Regions from separate parts of the Pseudomonas sp. FBCC-B1667 genome, predicted to be linked through region 2. Evidence: riboswitches for the same ligand, from Rfam matches in the RefSeq annotation. Region 2 holds a riboswitch; the other holds the start of a gene.
The links. Region 2 has a riboswitch for cobalamin ahead of cobO (cob(I)yrinic acid a,c-diamide adenosyltransferase). Riboswitches for the same ligand answer to the same signal wherever they lie in the genome.

Region 1 (15,676 bases), 1.8 Mb from region 2:
TGCTTGATAAACCTCATCACTGCTGCCGACTTCTCGAATCGCCGATGGATCAACGACAACCAGGAGGTTGCTTTATAACCGCTGATCGGCCGATAGAGCACACCGGGCAACCCCACATGCCCGACCACCGATTCGGGGACCACTGCTACGCCCTGTCCCAGCGACACCAAGGCAATCACCGCCACCAATCCGCCCGGTTGCGCGCCTAATGTCGGGGAGAATCCCCCGGCAACGGCCACTTGCAACGTGCCGCTGATTTGCTCCGGCAGGATGAACGTCTCGTTCTGCAGATGCTCCGGGCCGATGTCGGGCAGACGGCACAGCCAGGACTCGGTCGACAGCGCCAGGACAAAGCCTTCTTCGTCGAGGCGAATGGCTTCCAGTCCTTCGGGCAGCGTCATCGGCGAACGGACGTAGCCCAAGTCGAATCGACCATCGAGCACCATCGCCGGCAAGGTGGCCATGGGACTCTCCCGCACATTCAGGCTCACGTCGGGGCATTCGCGGCTGAAGGCTTGCACCTGTTTTTGCAGCAAACCGGAAAACACCGCCGAGGCCACGTAACCGAGTTCGATATGACCAATATCGCCACGCCCCGCCCTTTGCGCATTGCGCTGCGCATACTCGAATTGGCGCACGGTCGCCTCGGCCTCGCTGACTAACGCTGTCCCCGCTTCGGTCAGTCTCACGTCTCGCTGCTGGCGCAGGAACAATCGAGTGCCCAGCTCGCTTTCCATGTCCTGGATCTGCCGGCTCAGGGTCGGCGGTGCGATACCCAGCTGTTCGGCGGCGCGGGTGAAATTGCGCTGCCGGGCGACGGCCAGGAAGTAGCGAAAATGGCGAATATCCATGTGCGTTAGCTCAAAGGTAATGAAGTGACGATCCGCGCCTAACACAGCCAGCGGTGCTCGACGATAAGCTGCACCGACCTCCACCGTAAAGAGTTGCCGCCATGTCCGCCATACCCAAGGTGAGCCCGCGCCTTACATTACTCACAGCCTCAGGTGTCTGCTCGCTGATCGTGCTCGACACCAACATCGTCGCGGTCACCCTGCCGACCATCGCACGGGACCTGGGCGCCAATTTTGCCGACATCGAGTGGGTGGTCAGCGCCTACATGCTGGCGTTCGCTGCCCTGCTGCTGCCGGCAGGAAGCATTGCCGACCGCTTTGGCCGGCAGAAAACCCTGCTCTGGGGCCTGGGTATCTTCATCCTCGCCTCCCTCGGTTGCGGAGCGGCGCCCAACGCGTTGTTCCTCGACATTGCCCGGGCGATCAAAGGCGTGGGCGCAGCGCTGTTGCTGACCTCGGCCCTGGCTTCCATCGGCCACACCTTTCACGATGAAGCCGAACGGGCCAAGGCCTGGGCATTCTGGGGCGCGTGCATGGGCGTGGCGATGACCGCCGCGCCGACCGTCGGCGGGCTGATCACCGAATACGTCGGCTGGCGCTGGATTTTTTACCTTAACCTGCTGGTGGGATTGTTCTTGATGCTCATGGTCTGGCGCGCCGTGCCGGAATCCCGAGACGCCCAGTCCGCGCGCCTCGATCCCTGGGGCAGCCTGGCGTTCAGTGCGAGTTTGCTGTGCCTGATCTGGGGCTTGATCGAGGCCAACCGCATTGGCTGGAGCAACCCGATCACCTACGCCCGGCTCATCGGCGGCGCGGCGCTGTTGGGGTTGTTCGTGGTGATCGAGCGAATGCAACAGCGGCCGATGGTCGACCTGCAACTGTTCAAACACCCACGCTTTATCGGGGCGCTACTCGGCATGTTCGCTTACGCCGGTTGCGCTCAAGTGATGATGACTTTGCTGCCGTTCTACCTGCAAAACGGCCTTGGCTTTTCGGCCATCGCGTCAGGACTCGGAATGTTGCCGTTTGCGTTGACCATGCTGGTTTTCCCACGCATCGGCGCGCGACTCGCCAGCCGATTTTCGCCTGCCGCGCTGATGGCGGGCGGATTAGCCTTGGTCGGCTGCGGCAACTTGCTCAGTGCCTGGGCCGTCAGCAGCGGCGGTTACCTGCCCTTCGCCCTGGCGATTGGCGTATCGGGCGCCGGTGCCGGGCTGCTCAATGGCGACACGCAAAAAAACATCATGGCTTGCGTGCCCCGCGAGCGCACCGGCATGGCTTCTGGCATGAGCACCACCATGCGTTTCAGCGCCATCGTGTTGGCCATCGGGGTCTATGGAGCGTTGCTCTCCAGCCATACCGAGCTGTTGTTGCGCAGCGCTCTATCGACACAAGGCGCGGCATGGCTCAGCCAGACCCAAGGCATCGCGTCGAGGGTGGTGGCCGGCGACATGACAGCGGCACTGAATCTACTCCCGGAAACAGCATGGCCGCTGGTCGAACCATTGGCGCGCCAGGCCTTTGTCGGCGGTTTCAGTCTGTTGCTCTGCGTCGCCGGTGTGCTGGCCTTGGCGGGGTCGCTGGTGGTGGGTACGTTGATGCGCCATCCAGTCCCGGCGCCCAAAAAATTTTCCCTGAGCCTGGAATAAACCTTGGCGGGGCTCGTCGTACTGCCACTGAAATCGCTCAGTAGCCACCACGAGAGCCCTGCCATGAAAAGTTTCCTGTCCGCGCTGTTTCTGATTGCCCTGAGCGGCACCGCATCCGCCGCGTCTGTCGCCACCGCCAGCACCTCGAACGTCGAGGACTACCGCTATTCGAAATCGCTGAACATTGCCAAGGTCGTCAACATCACCAGCGGCGATTATTGCGGCATCGGTCCACGGGAGATGACCTACGTCGACACAATGGGCGCCACTCACGTCCTGCGCTATCAGGCATTCGGTGATTCGTGCATCGATCAGAACTGATGCTTGAGCGATGCCATTACTCGCTCGGCATTCGCTTCGCAGGCCATCCCTTCGGGCCGTGCCTGGATGCCTTCAATCACCCCCAGCAACTTCGCCTTGCTCTGCGCCAGGTGAAGTTGCATGACTTCGATCTGCTCGACCTTGCGCACCAACCCCGCCAGTAACGCTTCGTGCTTGAACTCGCCCGTCACCGTGTCCGGTAACAACTGCTTGAGCTCTTCGAGGCTGAACCCGGCCTGCTGCGCGCACTGAATGATCATCAATGTTTGCAGGACTTGCGCGGGATAGCGCCGGTAGCCATTGGCCGAACGCTCGACCTGACGAATCAACCCCTGAGACTCGTAAAAGCGAATACGCGATGCATTCAACCCGCTCAACTGCGCCAATTCACCAATCTTCATTCCGGCCTCATTTGCCTGCTTGACATTAAAGTTAACTTTAAGCTTAGCCTCTGCTCTTTACTGACGAGGAGTCAAGCATGTCGCCCTTCCATGCGTTAAATCTGCCCAACGGCCAGACCGTCGGCAATCGTATTGCCAAAGCCGCCATGGAAGAAAATCTTGCGGACACCGGGCAAGCACCGTCAGGCGCATTGTTTCAGCTGTATCAGTCTTGGGCCGAGGGCGAAGCGGGCCTGTTGCTGACCGGCAATGTGATGATCGACCGGCGCGCCATGACCGGGCCCGGCGGCGTGGTGCTGGAGGATGAGCGCAATCTGGAACGCTTTCGTCAGTGGGCGACTATCGGCCGATCCGGTGGTGCGCAGTTCTGGATGCAGCTCAATCATCCCGGCCGCCAGACCATGGCCAACCTTGGTCAACAAGCCTTGGCACCGTCGGCTGTGGCGCTGGACCTGGGGGCGTTTTCGAAAATGTTTGCCGAGCCTAAGCCGATGTCCGAGGCCGATATCGCCGAAGTGATCGCACGCTTCGCCACCAGCGCAGCCATCGCCGAAAAGGCCGGTTTCACCGGTGTGCAGATTCATGCGGCCCACGGTTACCTGATCAGCCAATTCCTCTCGCCGTTGACCAATCGCCGCACTGACGGTTGGGGCGGAACACTGGAGAATCGCGCGCGTTTGCTGCTGGAAGTGGTCAGCGCCGTTCGCCGCGCCGTCTCGCCGCAGTGTTGCGTGGCGGTGAAACTCAACTCTGCTGACTTCCAGAGGGGCGGTTTTGACGCCGACGATGCCCGCCAAGTGATTCTGTGGCTCAACGAGCAACACATCGACCTGCTCGAACTCTCCGGCGGCAGCTACGAAGCCCCGGCCATGCAAGGCGAAGCCCGTGATGGACGCACTTTGGCTCGCGAAGCCTACTTTCTGGAAATGGCCGGCGAGCTCGCCAGCGTGGCGAATTTGCCGGTGATGGTAACGGGCGGCATTCGGCGCCTGGCCATCGTCGAACAGGTGCTCGACAGCGGCATTGCCATGGCCGGTATCGGCACGGCGCTGGCGGTTGAACCGCAATTGGTCAAACACTGGCGCGAAGGTCGCAACAGCCATCCGCAACTGCCGCCGATTCTGTGGAAACGCAAGCCTTTGGCCGCGCTGGCGAGTATGGCGGTGGTGAAGTTCCAGCTGCATCGATTGAGTCGCGGACGCAAGCCTCGCCCGCAGGTGTCGGCGGTGTGGGCGTTGATTCTTGACCGGTTGTACAGTGGCCGGCGTACGCGGCAGTACCGCCAGGCGATGGGTCAATAAATACAGACCGAGTCGCCTTCTCGCGATGGGGCGAGTACGAAACCAATAATTCAGCCAGGAATCAGCTCATCAATGTGCCGATAATCCGCTTGTAACTCCGCCGCCATCTGTCTCGCCCGCCCCAACCGGATTGGCCCGCGCTCGATATCAATCAGCAGGCCGGGGCATTCCAGCGTTGGCAATAATGACCACTCCTTCAATCGCCCGTCGGTCAGCAGCAACACACGCTGCTGCTCCGCCGGAAAGCGCTTCTGTCGAGTCGTCAACCAATGCCCCGCCTCACCCAGCGCCGCCAACAACGGCGTACCACCGCCCGCCCCCAAGCCATCGAGCCAGTTGCGCAATCCAGACGATGCTTTCAAGCCTTGCACCTGCCATTTCGGCACATTGCCGCTGGCCGTCAACAATGCTAGCCGCGCACGCTGGCGGTAGGCATCGTCGAATAGCTGCGCGAGCAAACCCTTGGCATCGCTTAATGCCCGATGACGCCGCGTCGAGGCCGAGGCATCGACAATCACCAGCCATAACTCATGGGCGCTTCGAGTGCGCAGCTGAAACAACACATCGCTGCGCTGACGTGGCCGGCCATTGAGCAGGGTGCCGGGCCAGTTGATCGAGCCGCTGCGTGCGGCATGGCGTTTGCCCTGTTTGCCGTTGTCCAGCCGTCCTGAGCGGGGTCTGGCATTCGCCCCCGCGTCAGATCGAGGGCGAATGCCTAGGGCTTTTTTGGCCAGCTCGGCACTTCACGACGGGCGCCAACCGGCAGCGCCTGGGCGGGCATTTCACCCCATTGACCCTGGCCTTCGCTCGGGGCGGAATGTTGCGGCGATGGCGCCTGACTGTTTTGCGGTGCCGGCGGTGATTGCTCACGACGACGATGGCGCAAAGCGAACTCGGCGACGGCGTCGATATCGGTTTCGGCGATCGCGTTTGCTCCGCGCCATGCGGCGTGGGCGCGAGCGGCGCGCAACCACACCAGGTCAGCGCGCAAGCCGTCGACACCGGCGGCAAAACAACGCTCGGTAATCAGCGCCAACGCTTGATCGTCGAGTGGAATGCTTGCCAGGAGGCTACGGGCCTTCTCGCATTGTTCGCGCAGCGACTGCTGCTGGTGTTCCCATTGCGCGCAAAAGTGTTGCGGATCGCTGTCGAAATCCAGCCGCCGACGGATGATCTGGCCCCGTTCAGCCGGTGCTGTGTGACCGCTGAGCGCGACGTTCAGGCCGAAGCGGTCAAGCAGTTGCGGACGCAGTTCGCCCTCTTCCGGGTTCATGGTGCCGATCAGCACAAACTTCGCCGAATGCCGATGGGAGATACCGTCGCGTTCGATCAGGTTGATGCCGCTGGCGGCGACATCAAGCAACAGGTCGACAAGGTGATCGGGCAACAGGTTGACTTCATCGACGTAGAGCACGCCACCGTCCGCCTTGGCCAATACACCGGGAGAGAATTGCGCGCGGCCGTCGCTTAGTGCGGCGTCGAGGTCGAGCGTGCCGACCAGTCGCTCTTCGGTGGCTCCCAGGGGCAAGGTGACAAATTGCCCGCTGGCCAAGAGGTCCGCGAGGCCCCGGGCCAAAGTGGATTTGGCCATGCCGCGCGGGCCTTCGATCAGCACGCCGCCGATTTTCGGATCGATGGCGGTCAGGTACAGGGCGAGCTTCAAATCGTCGGCGCCGACCACGGCGGATAAAGGGAAATGCGAGGTGTCGGTCATCTTCAATACTCGGTCATGGTCGGTGGCAGGTGAACCTTGTACCTGTGGGATTTGCGGTGCATCAACTGTCTTCTTCTATATCCAGCAGCAGGTTTTCCAGCGCCTCGCGGTACTCGCCCGGCTCCTTCCACATCCCCCGCTGCTGCGCCTCCAGCATCCGTTCGGTCATGTCGCGCAAGGCGTGCGGATTGTGCTCGCGAACGAACTCGCGCGTCGCCGGATCAAGCAAATAAGCGTCGGCCAGCAACGCGTACTGGTGATCGTCAATCAGTTGCGTCGTGGCGTCGAAGGCAAACAGATTATCAACCGTCGCCGCCAGTTCAAACGCGCCTTTGTAGCCGTGACGCTTGACCCCGTCGATCCACTTTGGATTTGCCGCTCGGGAGCGGATTACCCGGTTCAGCTCTTCCTTCAAGGTACGGATCTTGGGCAAATCCGGCTGACTGTGATCGCCGTGGTAACTGGCCGCTGTTTCACCGCTGAGGCTTTCCACGGCAGCAAGCATGCCACCCTGGAACTGGTAGTAATCGTTGGAATCGAGCAAGTCGTGTTCGCGGTTATCCTGGTTTTGCAGCACCGCTTGCACCTGGCTCAAGCGCTGGGCGAATTGTTCGCGGGCCGCTGTGCCTTCGTCGGAACCCCCGTAAGCATAGCCGCCCCAATTCAGGTAAACCTCGGCCAGGTCGTCACGGCTTTGCCACAGGCGCCCGTCGATGGCGCCCTGGACGCCGGCGCCATACGCACCGGGCTTGGCACCAAAGATTCGCCAACCAGCCTGGCGGTTCGCGGCGTCCTCATCCAGGCCCGATTGCATCAACGCTTCACGCTCGGCGCGCACTTTGGCGGCCAAGGGGTTGAGGTCGTCGGGTTCATCCAGTGCCGCGACCGCTTGCACCGCGGCGTCGAACAGGCGGATCAGGTTGGCGAACGCATCGCGGAAGAACCCGGAGACACGCAAGGTCACGTCCACGCGTGGACGGTCGAGCAGGCTCAGCGGCAGAATTTCGAAATCGTCGACCCGCTGGCTGCCCGTGGCCCAGACCGGACGCACGCCCATCAGCGCCATGGCTTGAGCGATATCGTCGCCGCCGGTGCGCATGGTCGCGGTGCCCCAGACGGACAGGCCGAGCTGGCGCAGGTGATCGCCGTGGTCTTGCAGGTGTCGTTCGAGGATCAGGTTGGCTGACTGGAAGCCGATACGCCACGCGGTGGTGGTGGGCAGGTTGCGCACATCCACCGAATAGAAGTTGCGCCCGGTCGGCAGCACGTCCAGGCGGCCGCGACTGGGTGCGCCGCTCGGACCGGCGGGGACGAAGCGGCCATTCAAGGCGTCAAGCAGGCCGCGCATTTCTGCGGGACCGCAAGCGTCGAGCCGTGGTGCGACCACTTCACGCAGGCTGTCGAGGATGTCGTCCACTTCAGACCAAACCGCCTCTTGTACGAGTGAGCCTGCTCGCGATAGCGGTGGGTCAATCGACATCAATGGTGGAGGGTGAACCGCATCGCGAGCAGGCTCACTCCTACAGGGATCGGGTTCAGCATCCAGCGTTTGGGTGATGAGTCGAGCGGCAAACAACTCGAGGCGTTCACGGGTATCACCTGCCGTGCGCCAAGCTTCATCGGTGAGGGTTTGCAGTTCAATGGGGCGCGGCCCTTCCCAAGGCTCGGCCAATCCACAATCCAGCGGATCAAACCCCAGCTCAAACGCTTTCGCCAACGCCCGCAGCAAGCTCGATTGCGCGCCACGGCCATCGCCACGTGGAATCCGCAGCAAGGCCAGCAAGGTGTCAATGCGCAACCGCCCGGTCGGTGATTCGCCGAAGATGTGCAGGCCGTCGCGAATTTGCGACTCCTTCAAATCGCACAGGTAGGTGTCCAAGCGTGGCAACCAGATCGCCGCATCGGCATCACTGTCGAGTTTTTCGTCCAGTTGCAGTTCGCGATCAATGTGCGTATCGCGCACCAGTTGCAGGATGTCGCGCTGCAACTCCCGGGCACGACGTGGATCGAGCAGTTGTGCTTCGTAATATTCGTCGGCCAGCAGTTCGAGGTTGCGCAGCGGACCGTAGGTTTCAGCGCGGGTCAGCGGCGGCATCAGGTGATCGATGATCACCGCTTGGGTGCGACGCTTGGCCTGAGCGCCCTCGCCCGGATCGTTGACGATAAATGGATAGATGTTCGGCAGCGGCCCCAGCAATGCATCCGGCCAGCAGTTTTCCGACAACCCGACACCTTTGCCTGGCAGCCATTCGAGGTTGCCGTGCTTGCCGACGTGAATCACGCCGTGGGCACCGTAGGTGTTGCGCAGCCAGAAGTAGAACGCCAGATAGCCGTGAGGCGGCACCAGATCCGGATCGTGATACACCGCGCTCGGGTCGACCTGATAGCCGCGCGCCGGTTGAATGCCGACGAAGGTCAGGCCGAAGCGCAGCCCCGCAATCATCATCCGTTCGCCACGGTACATCGGATCGTTTTCGGGTGTGCCCCAGCGTTCCAGCACGGCCTGGCGATTGGCCTCGGGCAAGGCGTCGAACAGGCGGTTGTAGTCGTCGAGCGCGAGGCTTTGATGACATGGTCGCTGGTCAAGGGTATCGAGGTCGTTGCTGACGCCGCCAAGCAATTGCCGGATCAATGCGGTGCCGCTGTCCGGCAACTCGGCCGGCAACGGATAACCTTCCTGATGCAGCGCACGCAGAATGTTCAACGCTGCGGCCGGCGTGTCGAGGCCGACACCATTGCCGATCCGTCCATCGCGGGTCGGGTAGTTGGCAAGGATCAGGGCGATGCGTTTTTCGCTGTTCGGCACCCGCGCCAGATCGATCCAGCGCCGCGCCAGTTCGGCGACGAAATCCATGCGTTCCGGTTGCGGTCGATAGCACACCACGTCCGACTGACTGCGCTCGCTGCGCCACGCCAGATCCTTGAAACTGATTGGGCGGCTGATAATCCGACCGTCCAGCTCCGGCAACGCGATGTGCATCGCCAGATCACGCGGGCCAAGGCCCTGCTCGCTGGCACGCCACCCGGGCTCGTTGTCCTGAGCGCAAATCGCCTGGATCACCGGAATGTTGCGGCGAAACGGTCGCAGGTGCGGGGCTTCGGGGCTGGACTGGGCGAAACCGGTGGTGTTCAGAATCACCCCCGCCTCGACGTCATCCAGCCAATCCTCGACCACCGTCAGGCAGCCGGGTTCTTTCAAACTGGCCACGGCTATTGGCAAAGGGTTCAACCCGGCGGCTTGCAACCGCTGGCAGAACACATCAATGAAATCGGTATTCGCCGCTTGCAAATGCGAGCGGTAAAACAGCACCGCCGCCACCGGTTGATCGGCTTGCCAGTCGGCTTGCCAATCGCTCAGCTCAGCGGGACTTTTGTGCGGGTGATAAATCGCGGTGCGCGGCAGCACTTGCGGCTCGGCCCAGGCGTAATCGCGACCCAGCCAACGAGTGGCGAGGCAGCGGAAGAAATCCAGGGCATTGCCCATGCCGCCCTGTCGCAAAAACTGCCAGAGCCGATCACGGTCGCAGGCCTCGACGGTACTGAGGTCGCTGAGTTCCGGATCCGGACGATCATCGCCCGGCACCAGAATCAGCTGCACGCCCCGCTCGGACAATTGCACCAAACGCTCGACGCCATAACGCCAATAGGCAATCCCGCCGTGCAGCGAGATCAGAATCACCTTGGCGTGGCGCAGTACTTCGTCGACATACACATCGACCGAGGCGTGATTCTGCACCTGCATCGGGTTGGCCAGGCGTACGCTCGGGTAATCGTCGGGCAGTTGCTGCGCGGCTTCGGCGAGCAGCGCCAGGCTGGAGTCGCCGCTGCACAGGATCACCAGCTCGGCGGGGGTTTGTCCGAGGTCGGCGATGTTGTCATCCGACACGAAGCCGCCGGGCTGGGTCCTGAGCAGGTGCATGGCTTAAACGCTAAGCGCGGCGCGCAATTGCGCTTCGAGTTGCACAGCGTCCAATTCCTGGCCGATCAGCACCAGGCGTGTGGTGCGCGCTTCCTCGGCGCCCCACTGACGATCGAAGTGTTTGTCGAAACGCGTGCCCACGCCCTGGATCAGCAAACGCATCGGCTTGTTCGGGATCGCGGCGAAACCTTTGACGCGCAGGATGCCGTGTTTGACCACCAGTTGGGTCAGCGCATCCATCAGCAGGCTTTCGTCGGCTTGCGGCAGCTCGATGGAGATCGAGTCGAACGCATCGTGGTCGTGATCGTCTTCGCCGTCATGGTGATGATCGTGATGGCTGTGACGGCTGTCGATGTGTTCTTCGGAGCCGGCGCCAAGGCCGATCAACACGTCCAGTGGCACGCGACCGCTGCTGGCTTCGATGACTTTCACCGCTGGCGGCAGTTCTTCGGCGACTTCGAGGCGCACGCGGGCCAGGTTTTCAGGGCTGATCAGGTCGGCCTTGTTGAGGATCACCAGGTCGGCGCTGGCCAGTTGGTCGGCGAACAGTTCGTGCAGCGGCGATTCGTGGTCCAGGTTCGGGTCGAGTTTGCGCTGGGCATCCACTTGATCCGGGAACGCGGCGAAGGTGCCGGCGGCCACGGCCGGGCTGTCGACGACGGTGATCACCGCATCGACGGTGCAGGCGCTGCGGATTTCTGGCCATTGGAAAGCCTGTACCAGCGGCTTGGGCAGGGCCAGGCCCGAGGTTTCGATAAGAATGTGGTCGAGATCACCGCGACGGGCGACCAATTCGCGCATCACCGGAAAGAATTCTTCCTGGACGGTGCAGCACAGGCAGCCGTTGGCCAGTTCGTAGACGCGACCGTTGGCTTCTTCTTCAGTGCAGCCGATGGAGCACTGCTTGAGGATTTCGCCGTCGATGCCCAGCTCGCCGAACTCGTTGACGATCACTGCAATGCGACGGCCCTGTGCGTTGTCGAGCATGTGCCGCAGCAAAGTGGTTTTGCCCGAGCCGAGGAAGCCGGTAACGATGGTGACGGGGAGTTTGGCCAGTGTTTTCATCGGATGCCCTTTGGCAAGGTGGCGGGCATACGGGACGACAACCGCCGCAGCACACGCTGCACGGAAGATTTCGCCACCGGATCACCCCGCCCGGTTGAAAGTCAGAATCTGTGTCGAGGCAGGTCTCCTGGCTGACGGCTGGCCAGTCGTTTGACTGGCGGTTGCTGCGCCTTCCCGCTCGCGCCATGGCTGGCGCATGCAGTGGCATGGCAGAAACTGAACCGTTCACAGTTGCGGGGGCAGCCGCGGCATTGACCGCGTTCCCTTCTTAGCTTCGGCAAACGCCGAAGAACCTCGAAAGCGCAAGGCTACGCATCGCGCTGGGGCGGGTCAATGTTCACATGACATTGGCGGCGCGCCCTTCGCGAGCAAGCCCGCTCCCACACTTGACCGAGTTCCTTCAGAGGCATGCGGTCGAATGTGTGCGGGCTTGCTCGTGAAGGAACCACCTCGGTTCCAAGTTGAGAACCTTTGCCAATTGACGCGAATCCCCCGCCCATGCTCTCCTACGCATCTTGTTACGGGTGCCCTTCACAGGGTGAAACGGGAAACCGGTGATTCATGTGCTTTACTCAAAGCCATGTCAGTCCGGTGCTGCCCCCGCAACGGTAAGCGAGCGAAGCATCAAATCCACTGTGCCAGCAGTTCGGCATGGGAAGGTGATGCTTGCAGGTCAAGGCGAAAGCCAGCGCCCCTCGTGAGCCCGGAGACCGGCCCGCAACACAAAGTGACCGTTACGGCCACTGAACAACAAACCCGCGGTGGGCGGGCGCTGTTTAAACGTCTGCGTGCCCGGTTCGCAGGGGTTTCCATGCGCCCTATTCACCCGCTGACAGACCAGAGGGATGCGCCATGTCGATTATCAGTAGCACCGGCCACACAACCACCAGCACCACTTCTACCCTGACTCAACGCCTGACCGCCGCCCTCTGCGCGTCGATCCTGGGCGCGTGCCTGGTGTATTTCGCCGGTTTCTCGCACATCGAAGCCGTGCACAACGCCGCTCACGACACCCGTCACAGCTCCGCGTTCCCGTGCCATTGAGAGCTGACAACATGATCAAGCGCATTGCGCAAACCGCAGGGTTTACAGGGCTCCTGGCCGCCCTGCTGCTGACCCTGCTGCAAAGTTTCTGGGTCGCACCGCTGATTCTTCAGGCGGAAACGTACGAGAAATCCGAGCCGACAGCGGTTCAACCCCATGAACACGCCGACGGCGCCATGGCCGCGCACACCCACGACGCGGAAGCCTGGGAACCGCAAGATGGCTGGCAGCGCGTGCTGTCGACCACTGGCGGGAATCTGGTGGTGGCGGTTGGTTTTGCCCTGATGCTCGCGGGCCTCTACACCCTGCGCGCACCGACCAAAACCTCTCAGGGGCTGCTCTGGGGTCTGGCCGGTTATGCGACGTTCGTACTGGCGCCGACCCTGGGCCTGCCACCGGAACTGCCGGGCACTGCGGCGGCGGATTTGGCGCAACGGCAGATCTGGTGGATCGGTACTGCCGCGTCCACCGCTGCCGGCATCGCCCTGATCGTGTTCAGCCGTCACTGGATGATGAAAGTGCTGGGTGTTGCCATTCTGGCCGTCCCGCACGTGATTGGCGCGCCACAACCGGAAGTGCATTCGATGCTCGCGCCGCACGCCTTGGAAACTCAATTCAAAATCGCTTCGCAGTTGACCAACGTCGCGTTCTGGCTGGCCCTGGGCCTGATCAGCGCCTGGTTGTTCCGCCGCAAAAGCGACGACCAATATCACGCATGACCGATGCCAGCACAGTGCCGACGTTAGTGGTCGGCCTGGGCTGCCAGCGAGGCTGCCCCGCCAGCACGCTGCGGGCATTGCTTGATCAAGCGCTACAGGCTCATCAGATCGGGCTTCACGAGATAAAGGCACTCGCCAGCATTGACCTGAAGCGCGACGAACCTGGCCTGATCGAACTCGCGGAACAGCTCAGCCTGCCGTTGATGTTCTTCAGCAGTGAACAATTGGCCGGGTATCACACCCGCCTCAGCCATCGTTCCGACATCGCGTTCGAGCGCACCGGCTGCTACGGCATAGCGGAAAGTGCCGCCCTGGCACTCGCCGAACAACTGACTCAGGCACCGGCAAAGCTGCTGATTCCCCGACAAAAATATGCGCAAGCGACCCTGGCGTTGGCCGGCGCTGCGTAAAATCCCCGATAATCGTGCTTTCGATCATGAGCAATCTTCATCTGAAGCGTTGCCCAGCCCCTTTTTTCACAGGAACGACCATGACTGTCTTCTTCATTGGCGCAGGTCCCGGCGACCCGGAACTGATCACAGTCAAAGGCCAGCGGTTGATTCGCAGTTGCCCGGTGATCATCTATGCCGGCTCCCTCGTGCCCGCGGCCGTGCTGGATGGCCATCACGCCGAGCAGGTGTTCAATAGCGCCGAATTGCACCTGGAACAGATCATCGAACTGATCAAAAACGCCCACGCCAACGGGCAGGATGTGGCGCGGGTGCATTCGGGTGATCCGAGTCTGTATGGCGCGATTGGCGAGCAGATTCGCTACCTGCGCGAGTTGGATATTCCGTTTGAAATCATTCCAGGAGTCACGGCGACGGCGGCGTGTGCAGCGCTTTTGGGGGCTGAACTGACCTTGCCGGACATTTCACAGAGCGTGATTTTGACCCGCTACGCCGATAAGACCGCCATGCCGGCGGGTGAAGAACTGGGTAGCCTGGCGCAGCATGGGGCGACCATGGCGATTCATTTAGGTGTGAATCATCTGGAGAAAATCCTCGCTGAACTGCTGCCACATTACGGCGCGAACTGCCCGATTGCGGTGATTCACCGGGCGACGTGGCCAGATCAGGATTGGGTGGTGGGGACGATAGAGGATATTGCCGGGAAGGTTGAAACCAAGGGGTTTCGCCGCACGGCGTTGATTCTGGTGGGACGGGTGTTGGGGAGTGATCACTTTAGTGAGTCGTCGCTGTATCGTGCGGGGCATGCGCATCTCTATCGCCCATAGGGCCCCGGTGAATTTCACCCATAAAAAAACGGCGCTCACGGGGCGCCGTTTTTTAAGTCGCAGTGAACACCTTACTCAGTAGTAGGCGTTTTCTTTCTGCGTGTGGTCAGTCACGTCACGTACGCCCTTGAGCTCCGGAATGCGCTCGAGCAACGTGCGCTCAATGCCTTCCTTCAGGGTCACGTCGGCCTGGCCGCAGCCCTGGCAACCACCACCGAACTTCAGCACGGCGATGCCGTCTTCGACCACATCGATCAGGCTGACCTGACCACCGTGGCTCGCCAGCCCCGGGTTGATCTCGGTTTGCAGGTAATAGTTGATGCGCTCGTTGACCGGGCTGTCGGCGTTGACCATCGGTACTTTGGCGTTTGGCGCCTTGATGGTGAGCTGGCCGCCCATGCGGTCGGTGGCGTAGTCGACTACCGCGTCGTCCAGGAACGCTTCGCTGAACGAGTCGATGTAAGCGGTGAAGCTTTTAAGCCCCAACGCCGTGTCTTCTGGTTTTTCTTCGCCCGGCTTGCAGTAGGCAATGCAGGTTTCGGCGTACTGGGTGCCAGGCTGGGTGATAAAGACGCGGATGCCGATGCCCGGGGTGTTCTGCTTGGAGAGCAGGTCAGCCAGGTAATCGTGGGCGGCGTCGGTAATGGTTATAGCGGTCATGGAAACTCCTCGCAGGCTTGGGCGCAGTTTACGCCAATCAACGCGCCGCACAAAGTCCTAGTATTTTTGTCGGGAAATAAACACTGGGACGGTGGGCCTTAGAGGTTCTCGTAGCGATTCATGTCCAGCACACCTTCTTCCACCGGGTCGGTCTCGTGGACGTAGCGGCTCAGATCGTGGAAATAGAACCAGAATTGCGGATGACTGCGCCGAATACCCCAACGTTCGACGATTTTCTCAAAACTGCCCGTGTCCCTGGCGTTTTCCATGGCATCAACGAAGGCCGGCACCTGGTCGGCCGGGATGTTGAACATGAAATTCGGATAACTGCTGAGTACGCCCGGGAAAATCGTCAGCGTGTCGAGCCCCGGTTGGTATCGTAACGACTCACCCAGCAGGAACGCCACATTGCTGTGCGCTCGGTTGCGCAGCAGGCTGTAGACCTGGCGTTTGCCGCTCGTCGTTTCGATGCGCAACATCGTCGCTTCCGGCAGTTGGTCGATGACCTTCAAACCCGCCGCCGGGCGCGAGGTCAGGCGACTCAGGGCCTGTTCGGCATCCTGCAAGTCCGGGTCGATGTTCGGCCGCGAGCAATACGCGCCGTCGCAGCGGTTGATCGGATCGGGCATGGCGTTCAGATCGCCGTAACGGGCCAGCAACTGCTGGGCGAAATCACGTTTGGGGTCTTTTTCGTCGAGTTTCAGCGCGGTCGGCGTGTCGTCGTCGATGGCCTCGTAGTCCAGCCACATCTTGAACTTGCCGCCGTTCTGGTACCAATCGTCAAGGTAACCGTCT
Region 2 (15,676 bases):
TCACGGCCCGTTGACTGTCGATGGCAAGTTTTTCAGCCAGTCGACTTTTGCCGGAGCGGGCGCCGCCGAGGATCAGTTGGAGCATGGTCATTTACCTTTAAATGGCGGCGTTGCGACTGGCCTCATCGCGAGCAGGCTCACTCCTACAGTGGGTCGATGGCGAACAAAAAGTGTATGTTCGCTGGCGATCCACTGTAGGAGTGAGCCTGTTCGCGATGAACTCACCTCAAATCCCGCAGAGTTCACGCAGCAGCCCGGTGTCCAGATGTTTCTCCACCAGATCCGCCAACCGTTCGATATCGCGCTCGCGCAATGCGTGGTAATCGACCTCCTGCACATCCTGCAACCCCGCCCAGCGCAGCAACGCGCTGCACGCCGCCGGCGATTCAAACAAACCATGCAAATATGTGCCGAAAATCTGCCCATCGACACTTTGCGCGCCATCGCAGCGACCATCGTCCAACTGCACGGCGGCGTTTTCCAGCGCTGGCCCGGTGGTCACGCCGGCATGAATTTCGTAGCCGCTGACCGCCGCGTCTTCCAGCGCCAGACGACCGCGCACATTGCGCAACTGCTTCTCTTCTTCGAGCTGCGTTTCAAACGCCAGAACCCCTAGGCCAGCGCTAGAGCCCGGTGCGCCCTCCAGGCCCAACGGGTCGTGCACGTGCTCGCCGAGCATTTGCAAACCACCGCAAATCCCGAGCACTTTGCCGCCGTAGCGCAGATGACGACTGATCGCTGAATCCCAGCCATTGGCCCGCAGGTACGCGAGGTCGCTGCGCACGCTTTTCGAGCCTGGAAGAATTATCAGATCAGCCGGCGGGATCGCCTGGCCGGGGCCGATGAATTGCAGGTCGACTTGCGGATGCAGACGCAGCGGATCGAAATCTGTGTGGTTGCTGATGCGCGGCAGCACCGGCACCACGACTTTCAGTACCTGGTCGGCCTTGTCGGTCTGGCGCTGATCAATGCCATCCTCAGCCTCCAGATGCAGGTCCATCACGTACGGCAGGACACCGATCACTGGTTTGCCGGTGCGCTCTTCGAGCCAGTCGAGACCGGGCTGCAGCAAGGCGATGTCGCCACGAAAACGATTGATGATGAAGCCTTTGACTCGCGCCTGTTCGGTCGGCGACAGCAGCTCCAGCGTGCCCACCAGATGCGCGAAAACACCGCCGCGATTGATGTCGGCGATCAACACCACCGGGCAATCCACCGCTTCGGCAAAGCCCATGTTGGCGATGTCGCCGGCGCGCAGATTGATTTCGGCCGGCGAGCCCGCGCCTTCGACCATCACCACCGGATACGCCGCGCTCAAGCGTTCGTGAGACGCCAGCACCGCTTGCATGGCGATGGTTTTGTAGTCGTGATAGGCAACGGCGTTCATGGTCGTGACCGCGCGCCCGTGAATGATCACCTGGGCGCCGGTGTCGCTGTTGGGTTTGAGCAGCACCGGGTTCATGTCGGTGTGCGGTTCAAGGTTGGCGGCCTGGGCCTGCACGGCTTGCGCGCGACCAATCTCACCACCGTCCGCGGTCACTGCGCTGTTGAGCGCCATGTTCTGCGGCTTGAACGGCACGACGCGCACACCCTGGCGCACCACCCAGCGACACAGCGCCGTCACCAGCGTGCTTTTGCCGGCATCGGACGTGGTGCCCTGCACCATCAATGTGCTCATTGGGCTTCCTTGGCATAGGTTTCAAAGGCTTGCGTCAGGCGTGTCCAGTCGGCTTCATCGGCGGGCAGGCCAAATCGCAGGCTGCTGTTGTGGGGGAACAAGCGCAGCAAAATGCCTTGTTGGGCCATGAATTCGTGCAGTTGCTCGGCTTGATCAATGATGAGCCACTGGAACAAGGCGCATCCACCCAAAGGCTTGAACCCGAACTGCTCAAGCAGTCGCGCCAGCCGTTCGCTGGCTTCTTCACTGCGCCGGCGTTGGCGGACGTGACCTTCGGTGTCCCGAAGACAGGCCTGGCCAATTACTCGGGTCGGCCCGCTGACCGCCCACGGTCCGACTTGCTCGGCGAGCAGTTTGAGCAGCTTGCGTTCCGCCAGCACAAAGCCCAGCCGTACACCGGCCAGACCAAAAAATTTGCCGAACGAACGCAGCACGATCAAGCCGACCAGATGGGTAAACGGCGCCACACTCAACTGCGGCGTGTTATCCATGAACGCCTCGTCCACCACCAGCCATCCACCGCGCGAGGCCAGGCGCGTGTGCCAGTCGAGCAGCCGACTCGGGGTCAGGCTCAGGCCGGTCGGGTTGTTCGGGTTGACCACCACCAGCACGTCGAGGCTGTCGATAAAGAAGTCGACTTCCTGCTCCAGCACTTCGCGCACGATGTAGCCACAGCGCCGCCAGGCTTCGGCGTGCTCGGCATAACACGGCGACAGCACGCCAACCTTGCCGGCGCGGCGCAACCGCGGCAGCAACTGGATGGCCATTTGCGAACCGGCCACGGGCAGCGCTTGTGCTGCACCGTAATAGTCGCAGGCCGCCTGCTCCAGACCGTCATCGGTTTCCGGCAAGCGTGCCCAGGCGCGCAACGGGATGTCCGGGACCGGAAATGGCCAGGGCGCCAGGCCACTGGACAGGTCGAGCCAATCAGCTTCCGCGATGCCGTATTCGAGCGCCGCCTTGCGCAATCGACCACCATGCTCAAGCATAGAATTCAGCCCCCACGCAGAGAATCAGCAACCATAACCATACCCCGCGCTGAACCAATTGCCAGCCACGGTCAATAGAGTCCGCATCCGCCGGCACACCTTCACCCAATTGCGGACGCTGATGAAGTTCACCGTGATAAATAGCCGCACCGCCCAACTCCACGCCCAATGCGCCGGCACCCGCCGCCATCACCGGGCCGGCATTCGGACTGTCCCAGGTCGGGCCTTGGGTACGCCAGCATTTCAACGCCAGGCGGGTGTTACCCAGCAGCGCGTAGGTCAACGCCACCAAGCGTGCGGGAATGTAGTTAAGGACGTCATCGATCTTCGCCGCGGCCCAGCCGAAACGTTCGAAGCGTTCATTGCGATAACCCCACATCGCATCCAGCGTGTTGCTCAATCGGTAGAGCACCACACCGGGCGCGCCGGCCACCGCAAACCAGAACAGCGCGGCGAACACCGCATCGCTGCCATTCTCCAGCACCGATTCTGTAGCTGCACGGGCTACTTCGGTTTTATCCAGTTCGCTGGTCTGGCGGCTGACCAGATACCCGACACGCGTACGGGCCTCTTCCAGGTCATCACTGCGCAGCGCCTTGGCCACCGGCTCGACATGTTCACCGAGGCTGCGCATGCCGAGTGCGCAATACAACGCGAGAATCTCGACCACCCAACCGACATAAGGCGCCCAGGACAATGCCGTGGCGAGCAAGGTCAGCGGCACGACCGCAATGACCCACGCGGTAACGCCATGACTGCGCCAGCCGCGTCCACCGCCGTTGAAACGTTGCTCGATTCGCTCGGCAAAACCACCGAACGCCACCAGCGGATGCCAGCGTTTGGGTTCACCCAGCAGCGCGTCCAGCGCTACCGCGGCGACACTCAATAACGCCACGCTCATTGACTCACTCCCCAATAATTTTCATACAGCAATTCGCTAAGCGGACGCGCTTGCGCCCAGCCTTCGAGTACCAGCATCGGCGCCGGATAGAATTCCTTGACCGGCCCCAGACAAAGAACCGCCAACGGTTTGGCCCCGGCCGGCAAACCCAGCAGGTCCGCCAGCGCTTGCGGTTCGAACAGCGACACCCAGCCCATGCCAAGGCCTTCGGCGCGGGAGGCCAGCCACAGGTTCTGGATCGCGCAGGACAACGAGGCCATGTCCATTTCCGGCAAGGTGCGACGGCCGAAGATGTGGCGCTCGCGATCATCCATCAGCGCGGCGACCAGCACCTCGGCGCAGTCGTTGATGCCTTCGACCTTGAGCTTCATGAATTCGTCCGTGCGCTCGCCGAGGGCGTCGGCGGTGCGGATGCGTTCTTCTTCGACCAGTTGCTGGATCTTCCCGCGAAGGGCTCGGTCGCTGATGCGGATGAAGCGCCAGGGCTGCATCAGGCCGACACTGGGTGCCTGGTGTGCGGCTTCGAGCAGACGGCGCAACAGTTCGGGCTCGACCGTGCCGCCGCTGAAGTGACGCATGTCGCGGCGTTCGGCGATGGCGCGGTAGACCGCTGCGCGTTCGGCTTCAGAGAATGCGTTGTCGCTCATGGCCTCTTCGCGAGCAGGCTCGCTCCCACAGTGGACCGCATTTCTTCAGACAATCCACTTTCTAATGCAGGAGTGAGCCTGCTCGCGATGGCGTCCTCAAGGTCAGGCACAAACAGCGCGGCAACCGCCGATGGATTGGACGGAAAATAAAAGTGCACATAAGAAGCCGTCATCCGCCCCTCGCGATAAACCGCCTCCGCTCCCCGCCCGCCATTCGGGCTCAGGCCACGCGCAATCGGCTCAAGCTCGGTACTGGTCAGGGAATGGTGATACGTGTGGCCACGCAACGAACCTTCCGGCAATTCCACCGCTTGCAACGCCAACGCGGCCAGACGCTTTTGCATCACCGCGTCGCCCTTCAGCAGCCCCACCAGTTCGGCGCGAGTGCCTTCGACATCCGTTAATGAATCAAGCAAATACAACATGCCGCCACACTCGGCCAACAGCGGTTTACCGGCCGCATGATGCACACGGATCGCGTCGAGCATCGTGGTGTTCTGCGACAGTGCAACATGGTGCAATTCGGGATAACCACCCGGCAGATACAAACTGTCTGCCTCTGGTAATTGGCTGTCACGGATCGGTGAGAAAAACCGCAACTCGGCGCCCATGGCTCGCAATAAATCCAGACTCGCGCCATAAGTGAACGCGAACGCCTCATCACGGGCCACGGCAATTCGCACACCCGCGAGCAACGGCTCGGCAGGGATCACATCCGGGGCGGCAAATTCCACCGCTGGCGGCAGCGCCACCTCGCAACTGCTGGCCAACGCATCGGCCGCCGCATCAAGGCGTAGATCGAGGTCGTTCAACTCGCTGGCTTGAACCAGGCCCAAATGACGGCTCGGCAATTCGATCCCGGTTTCCCGGGACAACGCGCCGTACCAACGCAAGCCTTCGGTCAGGCTGCCTTCGAGCAGTTGCGCATGACGCAATGTGCCGACGCGGTTGGCCAAGACGCCGGCAAACGGCAAGTCCGGCTGATACTTCGCCAGGCCCAACGCCAACGCACCAAAGGTCTGTGCCATGGCGGTGCCGTCAATTACGGCGAGCACCGGCACCCCAAAGTGCCGCGCCAGGTCGGCGCTGGACGGCGTGCCGTCGAACAAGCCCATGACGCCTTCGATGAGGATCAAGTCGGCTTCAGCGGCGGCTTCCCACAACAGTCGACGACTTTCCTGCTCGCCGACCATCCACATGTCCAGTTGATACACCGGCGCACCGCTGGCGCGCTCGAGAATCATCGGGTCAAGAAAGTCCGGGCCGCATTTGAACACGCGAACGTTGCGCCCCTGATTGCGATGCAAACGGGCCAGCGCGGCGGTGACGGTAGTCTTGCCCTGACCGGAGGCCGGCGCGGCAATCAGTACTGCCGGGCAGTGACGACTGTTTTTCATAACGTAGTATTCACAGCTCGACGCCTTTTTGCGCTTTGATCCCGGCCTGGAATGCGTGCTTGATCACGCCCATGTCGGTGACAGTGTCGGCGAGTTCGATCATTTCCGGCCTGGCGCCGCGACCGGTCACTACCACGTGCTGCATCGGCGGACGCGCCTGCAAATCACTGAGCACCTGATCGAGGTCGAGGTAGCCGTGCTTGAGTGCGATGTTCAGTTCATCCAGCACCACCAGACCGATGGACGGATCGCTGAGCAATTCACGGGACACCGCCCAAGCGGCTTCGGCGGCGGCAATGTCACGCTGGCGGTCCTGGGTTTCCCAGGTGAAGCCCTCGCCCATGACGTGGAAACGCACTTGCTCCGGGAAGCGACGGAAGAACAGCTCTTCGCCGGTGCTGTTACGGCCCTTGATGAACTGCACCACACCGCACTGCATGCCGTGGCCCATTGAGCGGGCGAGCATGCCGAACGCCGAACTGCTTTTGCCTTTGCCGTTGCCGGTCAGCACCAGCAACAAGCCGCACTCGTTCGGGGAATTGGCAATGCGTTCGTCGATCACGGCTTTTTTGCGCAGCATGCGCGCCAAATGGCGTTCGTCACGATCTGGGGTATCGGTCATAGGGAGCTCTCCGTTGAGGCTGGATAACGGCGGGCGGGGCACAAGAATAGACGGCAAGAAGCCTGGCATCGCCCACCGTGATGCCGTTGGATGAATCAGGCCGGTCTCCGGGCTCATGAGCGGCGTTGGCCGGACTGCGCGCCTTCCCATGTCGACAACAGACACAGTGGCTCAAGGCGCAGTTTTCACTCATTTACCGTTGCGGGGGCAGCGCCGGGATCGTGACGCTTCGTCGCTTGACGATGGTCACTCACCGGCTTCCCTGTTTCACTCTGTCGGCCACTGCCACAGAGCACCTGAAACAAGCCGCGAAGGTTAGAGGGTTGGGGGTGGAGCGTCAAATAAAGACAAAGCCCCGGCGAGCGATATACTGCCGCCGCTCGATTTACTGACGCCAACTTGCACCGCACGGCCAGCAGTGATATCAAAGAGCCACAAACCCAACAACACAATTACAAGGGTGAGCAACATGCAAGGCATGATTATCAGCAATCCGAAGCTGGAATTCCTGCGACCGGTGCTGGAACGCTGGTTTGACTGTATCGACCGCTACAACTCGGTTCGCGGCGATAACGAAGCGCCTTACTGGCATGACGAAAAGGCTAACCTCGGCCTGCTCAATGCCGCTGCGTGGATGGCGGAAATGGTCACACTGCAAGCCACAACGACACGCAAACAGCACGAAGAAGGCGAGCGCAACGCCCGCGCTGACCTGTTTATCGCCACCGCCGAAGAGCGTGCTTATTTTCAGGCCACTCAACGCTGGCCCAAGGTCAACAGCCTGAACCTGACGCAGGCACTGCAAGACATCACCAGCGACGCCAAACGCATCAGCTACGCCAGCGACCTGAAACTCGGCTGCCTGTTCGTGGCTCCGCAAAAAGCCCAGCAGAGCGCTACCCCTGAAGAACTTCAGGACATGGTCGACGACCTGCAAAAGGAACACTGCTGCGCCGTCGCCTGGTATTTCCCTTACGCCTACCGCAAGTTGCGCAATGAAGCCGGCAACTATCACCCCGGTATCGCGGTGTTGCTCAAGGAAGCTCGCGGCTGATCCATTGAACCATCGCTGCGTATATCTTCTCTATGATTTAAGACACCGCCTTCATAGGGAAGACCCGCATGCGCAAGCCCCCGCTCATACTCGTCATCGTGCTCGCCGGAGGGCTTGCCGCCTGTGGTGAAACCTCCAGCCTGCAAGTCTCCGACGGCACCGGTCCGTCACCCAAGCTGCCCGAACCGAATAAAACCCTGATCCCTACGGTGAACATCGCCCCGGCGATCGGCTGGCCGGCCGGCGCGAAACCCACCGCGGCTGCCGGCACCCAAGTGGCGGCCTTCGCTGAAGGCCTTGATCACCCTCGCTGGCTCTACGTACTGCCCAACGGTGATTTGCTGGTGGCCGAAACCAACGCGCCGCCCAAGCCCGATGACGCCAAAGGCATTCGTGGCTGGGTTATGAAGAAAACCATGAGCCGCGCCGGCGCCGGCGTGCCCAGCCCGAATCGCATCACACTACTGCGAGACAAGGACCACGACGGCATCGCCGAAACCCGTACGGTGTTCCTGGAAAATCTCAATTCGCCGTTCGGCATGACGCTGGTCGGCAATGACCTGTACGTGGCCGACACCGACCGCTTGCTGCGTTTTCACTATGAAAACGGTGATACCGCGATCAAATCGCCACCGATCAAAGTGGTCGATCTGCCGGGGGGCACGCTGAATCATCACTGGACCAAAAACGTCATCGCCAGCAAGGACGGCAGCAAGCTGTACGTCACAGTGGGCTCAAACAGCAACGCCGGTGAAAACGGTCTGGACAAGGAAGAAGGCCGCGCGGCGATCTGGGAAGTGGACCGCGCCACCGGTAATCACCGGATATTTGCCTCAGGGATTCGCAATCCCAACGGCCTGGCTTGGGAGCCTCAAAGCGGCGCGCTGTGGACGGCTGTCAATGAGCGGGACGAAATCGGCAGCGACCTGGTGCCGGACTACATCACGTCGGTCAAGGACGGGGCGTTCTACGGTTGGCCCTTCAGCTATTACGGCCAGCACGTCGACATTCGGGTTGAACCGCAAAACCCGGATCTGGTGGCCAAGGCCATTGCGCCGGACTATGCGGTCGGCCCGCACACCGCTTCGTTGGGCCTCACGTTCGCTGAAGGCAACACCTTGCCCGCGCAGTTCAAGGAAGGGGCGTTCATCGGCCAGCACGGCTCATGGAACCGAAACCCGCACAGCGGTTACAAAGTGATTTTCGTACCCTTCACGGGCGGCAAACCGACCGGGCAACCGGTGGATGTGCTGACTGGATTCCTCAATAAAGACGAGGACGCCATGGGCCGGCCGGTGGGCGTGGTGATCGATCAGCAAGGTGGCTTGCTGGTGGCGGATGATGTCGGCAATAAAGTCTGGCGCGTGTCCGCAACCAAATAACCGCAACCCCCTGTAGAAGTGTGACTAGGGATTGCGCGCCAGGTGCTCAGGCTGCAGAACGCGCTTGGCGCTCAGGTACGCTTTCTGCCAGTACGCCTTGGACAGGCTGTCGAGCTTCACCGTGCCGCCCGTGGCGGGCGCGTGAACGAAGCGTCCTTCGCCGACGTAAATCCCGGCATGGCTGACTTGCGAGCCGCCATTGGTGGCGAAGAAAATCAGGTCACCGGTCTGCAAACCTTCCTTGCCTACATTGGCCGCTTGCATGCTGATCATTTCGCGTGTGGTGCGCGGCAGGGAAATGCCGGCAGCATCCCGGTAGACGTAGCCGATCAGGCCACTGCAATCGAACCCTGAGTCAGGTGTATTGCCGCCCCAGCGGTAAGGCGTGCCCACAAGCCCCAACGCACGAAACAGCACCTCTTCGGCCTCGGGGGAGAATGCTTGAGAAGAACCAAAGACGATGGGAGCACGAACAACCGGCGCAGGAGGCGGTGTGCGGCTGGCGCAGGCGCTGAGCAGCGCTGCGAAGAACATAAGTGCGAGGCGGGCCGACATCGTCATAAGCAGAACATCCTGATCTGGCTGCGGCTATTTCTGCCGGGGAGACAGAAAAGAAAACCGCCTGCGTTGGACGCAGGCGGTTTGCCATCAATATTAGATCAGGATTCTAGCGGCTACGCGGCAAACTTCAAGTAAGACTTTAACTTCGCCTTACAAACTGTACGTTTACTTGCGAGCGGTGACCACGGTCGGGGCCATCGCGAGGGCGCGCTTGGCCTCGATGAAGGTCTTGTTCCAGTAGCTATCGCCCAGGCTATCGACCCGGACACCACCACTTTTGCGGCTACTGGAGTGGATGAACTGGTTGTCACCCAGGTAGATCCCGGCGTGACTGACGCGACCGCGACGACCGTTGGTGGCGAAGAACAGCAGATCACCGGGCTTCAGCGCGCTGCGAGCGACCAGAGGTGCGTTCACGTTGATCATTTCGCGAGTGGAGCGCGGCAGGTTCATGCCCGCTTCTTCACGGAACAGGTAGCCGATGAAACCACTGCAATCGAAACCGGCTTCAGAGGTGCCGCCGAACCGGTAACGGGTACCGATCAGGGACATGCCACGTTCGAGAATGCTGTCGGCCAGAACCGGAAGCTGGTACGACTTGCCGTCGGCAAAGTCAGCCAGTTCTTTATCGGTGGCCAGCTCTTCCTGGAAAAGAACGGAAGAGGATTGCGCGGTAACTGAATTTTTAACCTGCTGCTGTTGCTCTTGCTGGGACACTGGAGAGTGAGCAGCGCAACCGAACAACAGGGTGACGAGTGCGAGAGGCACGAGGGGTGCGAAGCGCTTTAGCATGGGCACGACCGTGGCTGATAGTTGTAAAGAAGTAGAGACTATGCCCGCTATCATCCTCATTTGCAAATTCAATCGAACTTTATGTGACTTATCGGTTTCTCGTTAACATCTAAGCGCTTAAGCCCCTTTTAAACGCTTACGCAGCCTGCAACCTTGTAGGAAAGCGCAGTTTCTGGCGCCTGAAATACGCCGAAACCCCGCCAGGCCTTGGCTTCACCAGCCTAGCGTTTCTTTCAGGAAGGGGATGGTCAGCTTGCGCTGAGCTTGAAGAGAGGCCTGATCGAGACGTTCCAGCAGCTCAAACAGCGCGCTCATACTGCGAGTACCGCGAGTCAAAATAAAATGCCCGACTTCATCGGTCAGGTGCAGACCACGACGCGAAGCACGCAATTGCAAGGCACGCAATTTGTCTTCGTCGGAGAGCGGACGCATTTGAAAGATCAGGGCCAGGGTCAAGCGCGACTTCAAGTCCGCCAGCTTCACCGGCAGTTCGCGCGGCGAGGTCGACGCGGCGATCAGCAGGCGCCGCCCGCTATCGCGCAGGCGATTGAACAGATGGAACAGCGCCTCTTCCCAATCCGCCCGGCCGGCAACCGCCTGCAAATCATCCAGGCAGACCAGTTCGTATTGTTCGAGGTTATCAAGAATCGAGATACCGCGATCCAGCAGTTCGGCCAATGGCAGATACACTGCTGGCTCCCCCAACTGCTCGAAGCGCAGGCAGGCCGCCTGCAATAAGTGCGTACGCCCTACCCCGTCCTTGCCCCAGAGATAAATCAGGCTTTCAGTCCACCCAGCGTCGGCTTCGCATAGCCGCTCGACATAGCCGAGTGCAGCGGCATTGGCGCCTGGGTAGTAATTGATAAAGGTAGCGTCATCACGCAGACGCACACCTAGGGGCAGCTGAATCGGTTTCATGCTGACTGAACAGTTCCAAAGGAACCGTTAGTGGCCTCTGTGTAAAGTTTGCGAAGTTTATACCCGTGACGCTGGCCGCACAATGCGACAGACCACAAGCAAATCAAAGGTTTGCGTTAACGCACTGGTTTTATGACAGTTTTGTTGGCGGTGCATGTGACAGCCACGCGAGGAACGCCAGCCAACCCGGCGATGATCCGGGTTGGCCGCGACGACCGCTCAACAGCCCTTACAGCTGCGGCTCGTCCTCGCCGCTGTACATCTCAGAATCTTTATACAAATCATGTACATGGCGCACCAGCACCATAATCACCGCCGCCACTGGCAACGCCAGCAAAATACCGGTGAAACCGAACAGCTCGCCGCCCGCCAGAATGGCGAAAATCACTGCCACCGGGTGCAGACCGATTCGGTCCCCGACCAACAATGGCGTCAACACCATACCTTCCAGTGCCTGCCCGACCATGAACACCGCGACAATGCCCAACATCGGATAAAGGTCACCATGGAACTGGAACAGACCGGCGATCAACGCCGCACCAATCCCGATGACAAAACCCATGTACGGCACGATCGCGGCCAAACCGGCGATCAGACCGATCAATAGCCCCAACTCCAGCCCCACCAGCATCAGGCCAGACGCGTAGATCACGCCCAGCGCCACCATCACCAGCAATTGACCACGCACAAACGCACCGAGCACTTCATGACATTCACCGGCGAGCTCGACCACGCGCTCTTCGCGATCACGTGGCAGCAGGCTGCGAATCTTCGCCACCATCAGGTCCCAGTCCCGCAGCAGGTAAAAACTCACCACCGGGATCAACACCAGATTGGCCAGCCAGCCAATCAACGCAAGACCGGACGCCGTGGCCTGACTTAACACTACACCGACAATGTCGGTGGTCTGGCCCACGTGCTCGCTGATCGCGGCCTTGAGCTTGTCGAACTTCCAGAAGCCCTCCGACAAACCGAATTTTGACTGCGCCCACGGCAATGCCGTGTGCTGTAACCAGTCGAGCATTTGCGGTGCCAGCTCATACAAGCGAAACAACTGCCGGGCCAACAACGGCACCAACACCAGCAGCAGCGTGGTGAAAATCAGGGTGAACAACGCGAACACCGCCACCACGCCCCATGTCCTTGAAAGCCCGAGTTTCTCCAGCCGATCCACCAGAGGATCGAACAGATAGGCCAGCAGCAGCGCCACCAGAAATGGCGTCAGGATAGGATGCAGCAGCCAGACAAACGCGCAGAGCAGAACCACTCCACCCAACCAGAACCAACGGCGCGTATCGGCCATGTACCACTCCATATGCATCTATATAAAGAAAGAAAACCTTACCAGCGGAATCGCAACTGCGGCGTCGGTGCCGCGGCCGGTGCTGCAGCAGGCGCCGAACCTTGCCCAACCGGCTGAACCGGGGCGACGGGCGCCGTGCCTTCACCGGCCGGCACTTCCTGCAACCTGGCCAGGGACAACTGCGAGCGCAGCTGCTCGGCGCTCCCATTCACCCTGTAAAGGATGCGATCACCGTCAACACGTTGCAGGCGCGCGCCAAACGGGTCGAGCAAGCGCCCCAGCGCCGCGTAGCGTTCCAGGTTCATGCCCTGCACTTCCAGCAATTGCTCGCCCGAAGCCCCTGCCTTGACGACAAACCGCGGCGCCAGTCGCTCGCTGACCGCGAGCATCACCGCATCGGCCACCGCAGCCTGATCCGCGCCTTGCACGCTGCCGGCTTCCTTCTTGTCGCCCAGCCACAAATTCCACTTCGCCTGCCACTGGCCACCCTCCTCCTTGGCATGCACCGCGAGCAAGGCGTCAGCGTTGTAACGTTCCGAGGCATTGTGCAGTGGCGTCGCATCCACACCTTCAAGCGTCGGCGCTGTCGCCACCAACTGCTCACTCAAATCCGCCAGCGGCAAACGCAACGGCAAACCACGATGCTGCGCCGCACGCCGCAATGGCGCAGCACTGGCCTGGCCATCGCCCACCAGGTTCGAACCTTCGGTGGAGTCGTTCAGCCACCAGCCGAGGATCGAAGGCCGATTCGCGCCCCACAACGACAGCCCCGCACGGCGCAACGTCTGCTCGGTGGTGGCCGGATCGAAATCGACCTTCAACACTTCCGGCGGCCCGGCATCAAAGCCGTATTGACTGATGATCTGCTGGGGATCCTTGCGCAACGCCGCCAATCCCGGGCTCTGCGCTGCCTTTGGATCGCCGGTCAGGCGCAGCACCAGCGTGTCCAGCGCGCGCTGGGTCGCCTGGTCACGCTCCTCGGTCGACTGACTGGTGACAGGCTCGCGCACCTGATAAAGACCTTTGACGTTCTCGGCATGGCTCGCGAGGCTGAAAAGGGAAAAACAGCTCAGATACAAAAATTTAGAAAGAAAACGCATGGAAGATTCCTGACGACAAGAGCGGCTGGAACAGACCGCATGAAGACGCTCGAACAGGGCTGTGACCACATCCCTGTGCAAAACATTCACACGGCCGCGATAAGTTTTCGCGCTGTCATAACGATAGACGGTTAATCGGGATACCTTATACAGCCATGCCACACGGCGCTAACACGCTCAATCTCAATTTTTTTTATAGGATATGCCCCTGCTGTCGGCCTGAGGATGGCCGCTGCCCCTCAAGCCTGATAAAATCGCGCGCCTTCGCAGACCGGCAACAGCCGGGCGGCTCGAATTTCGCGTGAGGCAATCGCCCGCGTCGAATTCGGCGTCCCCGCTGGACTCGGTCGTTACCCCTGAATCCCCCCTAAAGGCCTGGATCATGAGCAAGCAACCCTCCCTGAGCTACAAGGACGCCGGTGTAGACATCGACGCCGGTGAAGCATTGGTCGAACGCATCAAGAGCGTCGCCAAGCGCACTGCGCGCCCGGAAGTCATGGGCGGCCTGGGCGGTTTCGGCGCCCTCTGCGAAATCCCGGCTGGCTACAAGCAGCCTGTGCTGGTTTCCGGCACCGACGGCGTGGGCACCAAGCTGCGCCTGGCGCTGAACCTGAACAAGCACGACAGCATCGGCATCGACCTGGTGGCCATGTGCGTGAATGACCTGGTGGTCTGCGGTGCCGAGCCGCTGTTCTTCCTCGACTACTACGCCACCGGCAAACTCAACGTCGAAACCGCGACCCAGGTCGTGACCGGCATCGGTGCAGGCTGCGAACTGTCCGGCTGCTCCCTGGTCGGCGGCGAAACCGCTGAAATGCCTGGCATGTACGAAGGCGAAGACTACGACCTGGCCGGCTTCTGCGTCGGCGTCGTGGAAAAATCCGAAATCATCGACGGTTCGAAAGTCGCTGCCGGCGATGCCCTGCTCGCCCTGCCGTCTTCCGGCCCGCACTCAAACGGCTACTCGCTGATCCGCAAGATCATCGAAGTGTCCGGTGCCGACATCGAAAACATCCAGCTCGACGGCAAACCACTGACCGACCTGCTGATGGCCCCGACCCGCATCTACGTGAAGCCGCTGCTCAAGCTGATCAAGGACACCGGCGCGGTCAAGGCCATGGCCCACATCACCGGTGGTGGCCTGCTGGACAACATCCCGCGCGTTCTGCCAAAAGGCGCTCAAGCGGTGGTTGACGTGGCAAGCTGGACTCGCCCGGCCGTATTCGACTGGCTGCAAGAGAAAGGCAACGTCGACGAAAACGAAATGCACCGTGTGCTGAACTGCGGCGTCGGCATGGTTATCTGCGTGGCTCAAGAGCATGTTGAAACCGCTCTGAACGTTCTGCGTGAAGCCGGCGAGCAGCCTTGGGTCATCGGTCAGATCGCCACCGCTGCCGAAGGCGCGGCTCAGGTTGAACTGAAGAACCTCAAGGCTCATTAATGTCCGCTCCCTGTGATGTCGTGGTGCTGCTCTCCGGCACCGGCAGTAACTTGCAGGCCTTGATCGACAGCACGCGGACCGGCAACAGCCCGGTCCGTATCGCTGCGGTGATTTCCAACCGCGCCGACGCCTACGGCCTGCAACGCGCCAGGGAGGCGGGTATCGACACCCGATCCCTGGATCACAAGGCTTTCGAAGGCCGCGAGGCCTTTGATGCTGCGCTGATCGAGCTGATCGACGCCTTCAACCCCAAACTCGTGGTACTGGCCGGTTTCATGCGCATTCTCAGCGCTGACTTCGTGCGCCACTACGCGGGTCGCCTGCTGAATATCCATCCTTCGCTGCTACCCAAATACAAAGGGTTACACACTCATCAGCGCGCGCTGGAGGCCGGTGACACCGAGCACGGCTGCTCCGTCCACTTCGTCACCGAGGAACTCGATGGCGGACCACTGGTCGTACAGGCAGTAATACCGGTAGAGTTGCACGATTCGCCGCAGAGTCTGGCGCAGCGAGTCCATGCCCAGGAACACCTGATCTACCCGCTGGCTGTTCGCTGGTTTGCCGAAGGTCGTTTATCCCTCGGTGAACAAGGTGCTTTACTGGATGGGAAGTTACTCGCGGCCAGCGGCCACTTGATTCGAAACTAGGAGATATTATGCGTCGCGCCCTGCTCTTCGCTTGCGCTCTGTTTGCCCTGCCCTTTGCGCAGGCAGCGGACCTTCAACCCTTCTCCGCCAGCTACACCGCCGACTGGAAACAACTGCCCATGAGCGGCACGGCTGAACGCAGCCTGAGCCAACAAGCCAATGGCGTCTGGAAGCTCAGCTTCAAGGCGTCGATGATGATCGCCAGCCTGACTGAAGAAAGCACCCTGACGCTGGACAAGAA

Region 1: another riboswitch for cobalamin. It lies ahead of cobW (cobalamin biosynthesis protein CobW); the one in region 2 lies ahead of cobO (cob(I)yrinic acid a,c-diamide adenosyltransferase).

The regions. Positions count from the first base shown of each region.
Region 1 is NZ_CP101437.1:3,793,628-3,809,303, forward strand. It holds gene NL116_RS17425 (LysR family transcriptional regulator) at 1-851, opposite strand, end outside; gene NL116_RS17430 (MFS transporter) at 962-2,500, shown strand; gene NL116_RS17435 (DUF2790 domain-containing protein) at 2,564-2,821, shown strand; gene NL116_RS17440 (MerR family transcriptional regulator) at 2,812-3,222, opposite strand; gene NL116_RS17445 (NADH:flavin oxidoreductase/NADH oxidase family protein) at 3,300-4,523, shown strand; gene NL116_RS17450 (vWA domain-containing protein) at 4,574-5,119, opposite strand; gene NL116_RS17455 (magnesium chelatase ATPase subunit I) at 5,239-6,237, opposite strand; gene cobN (cobaltochelatase subunit CobN) at 6,299-10,156, opposite strand; gene cobW (cobalamin biosynthesis protein CobW) at 10,160-11,221, opposite strand; cobalamin riboswitch at 11,322-11,533, opposite strand; cobalamin riboswitch at 11,727-11,954, shown strand; gene NL116_RS17470 (CbtB domain-containing protein) at 12,074-12,265, shown strand; gene NL116_RS17475 (CbtA family protein) at 12,277-12,984, shown strand; gene NL116_RS17480 (cobalamin biosynthesis protein) at 12,981-13,394, shown strand; gene cobM (precorrin-4 C(11)-methyltransferase) at 13,475-14,221, shown strand; gene nfuA (Fe-S biogenesis protein NfuA) at 14,297-14,881, opposite strand; gene NL116_RS17495 (fatty acid cis/trans isomerase) at 14,980-15,676, opposite strand, start outside.
Region 2 is NZ_CP101437.1:2,005,289-2,020,964, reverse strand. It holds gene cobU (bifunctional adenosylcobinamide kinase/adenosylcobinamide-phosphate guanylyltransferase) at 1-85, opposite strand, end outside; gene NL116_RS09010 (cobyric acid synthase) at 227-1,678, opposite strand; gene cobD (threonine-phosphate decarboxylase CobD) at 1,675-2,667, opposite strand; gene cbiB (adenosylcobinamide-phosphate synthase CbiB) at 2,660-3,568, opposite strand; gene bluB (5,6-dimethylbenzimidazole synthase) at 3,565-4,215, opposite strand; gene NL116_RS08990 (cobyrinic acid a,c-diamide synthase CobB) at 4,212-5,612, opposite strand; gene cobO (cob(I)yrinic acid a,c-diamide adenosyltransferase) at 5,623-6,234, opposite strand; cobalamin riboswitch at 6,316-6,549, opposite strand; gene NL116_RS08980 (hypothetical protein) at 6,704-7,288, shown strand; gene NL116_RS08975 (PQQ-dependent sugar dehydrogenase) at 7,357-8,670, shown strand; gene NL116_RS08970 (C40 family peptidase) at 8,695-9,231, opposite strand; gene NL116_RS08965 (C40 family peptidase) at 9,397-10,023, opposite strand; gene hda (DnaA regulatory inactivator Hda) at 10,237-10,941, opposite strand; gene NL116_RS08955 (AI-2E family transporter) at 11,171-12,244, opposite strand; gene NL116_RS08950 (DUF2066 domain-containing protein) at 12,283-13,344, opposite strand; gene purM (phosphoribosylformylglycinamidine cyclo-ligase) at 13,727-14,785, shown strand; gene purN (phosphoribosylglycinamide formyltransferase) at 14,785-15,435, shown strand; gene NL116_RS08935 (DUF3108 domain-containing protein) at 15,444-15,676, shown strand, end outside.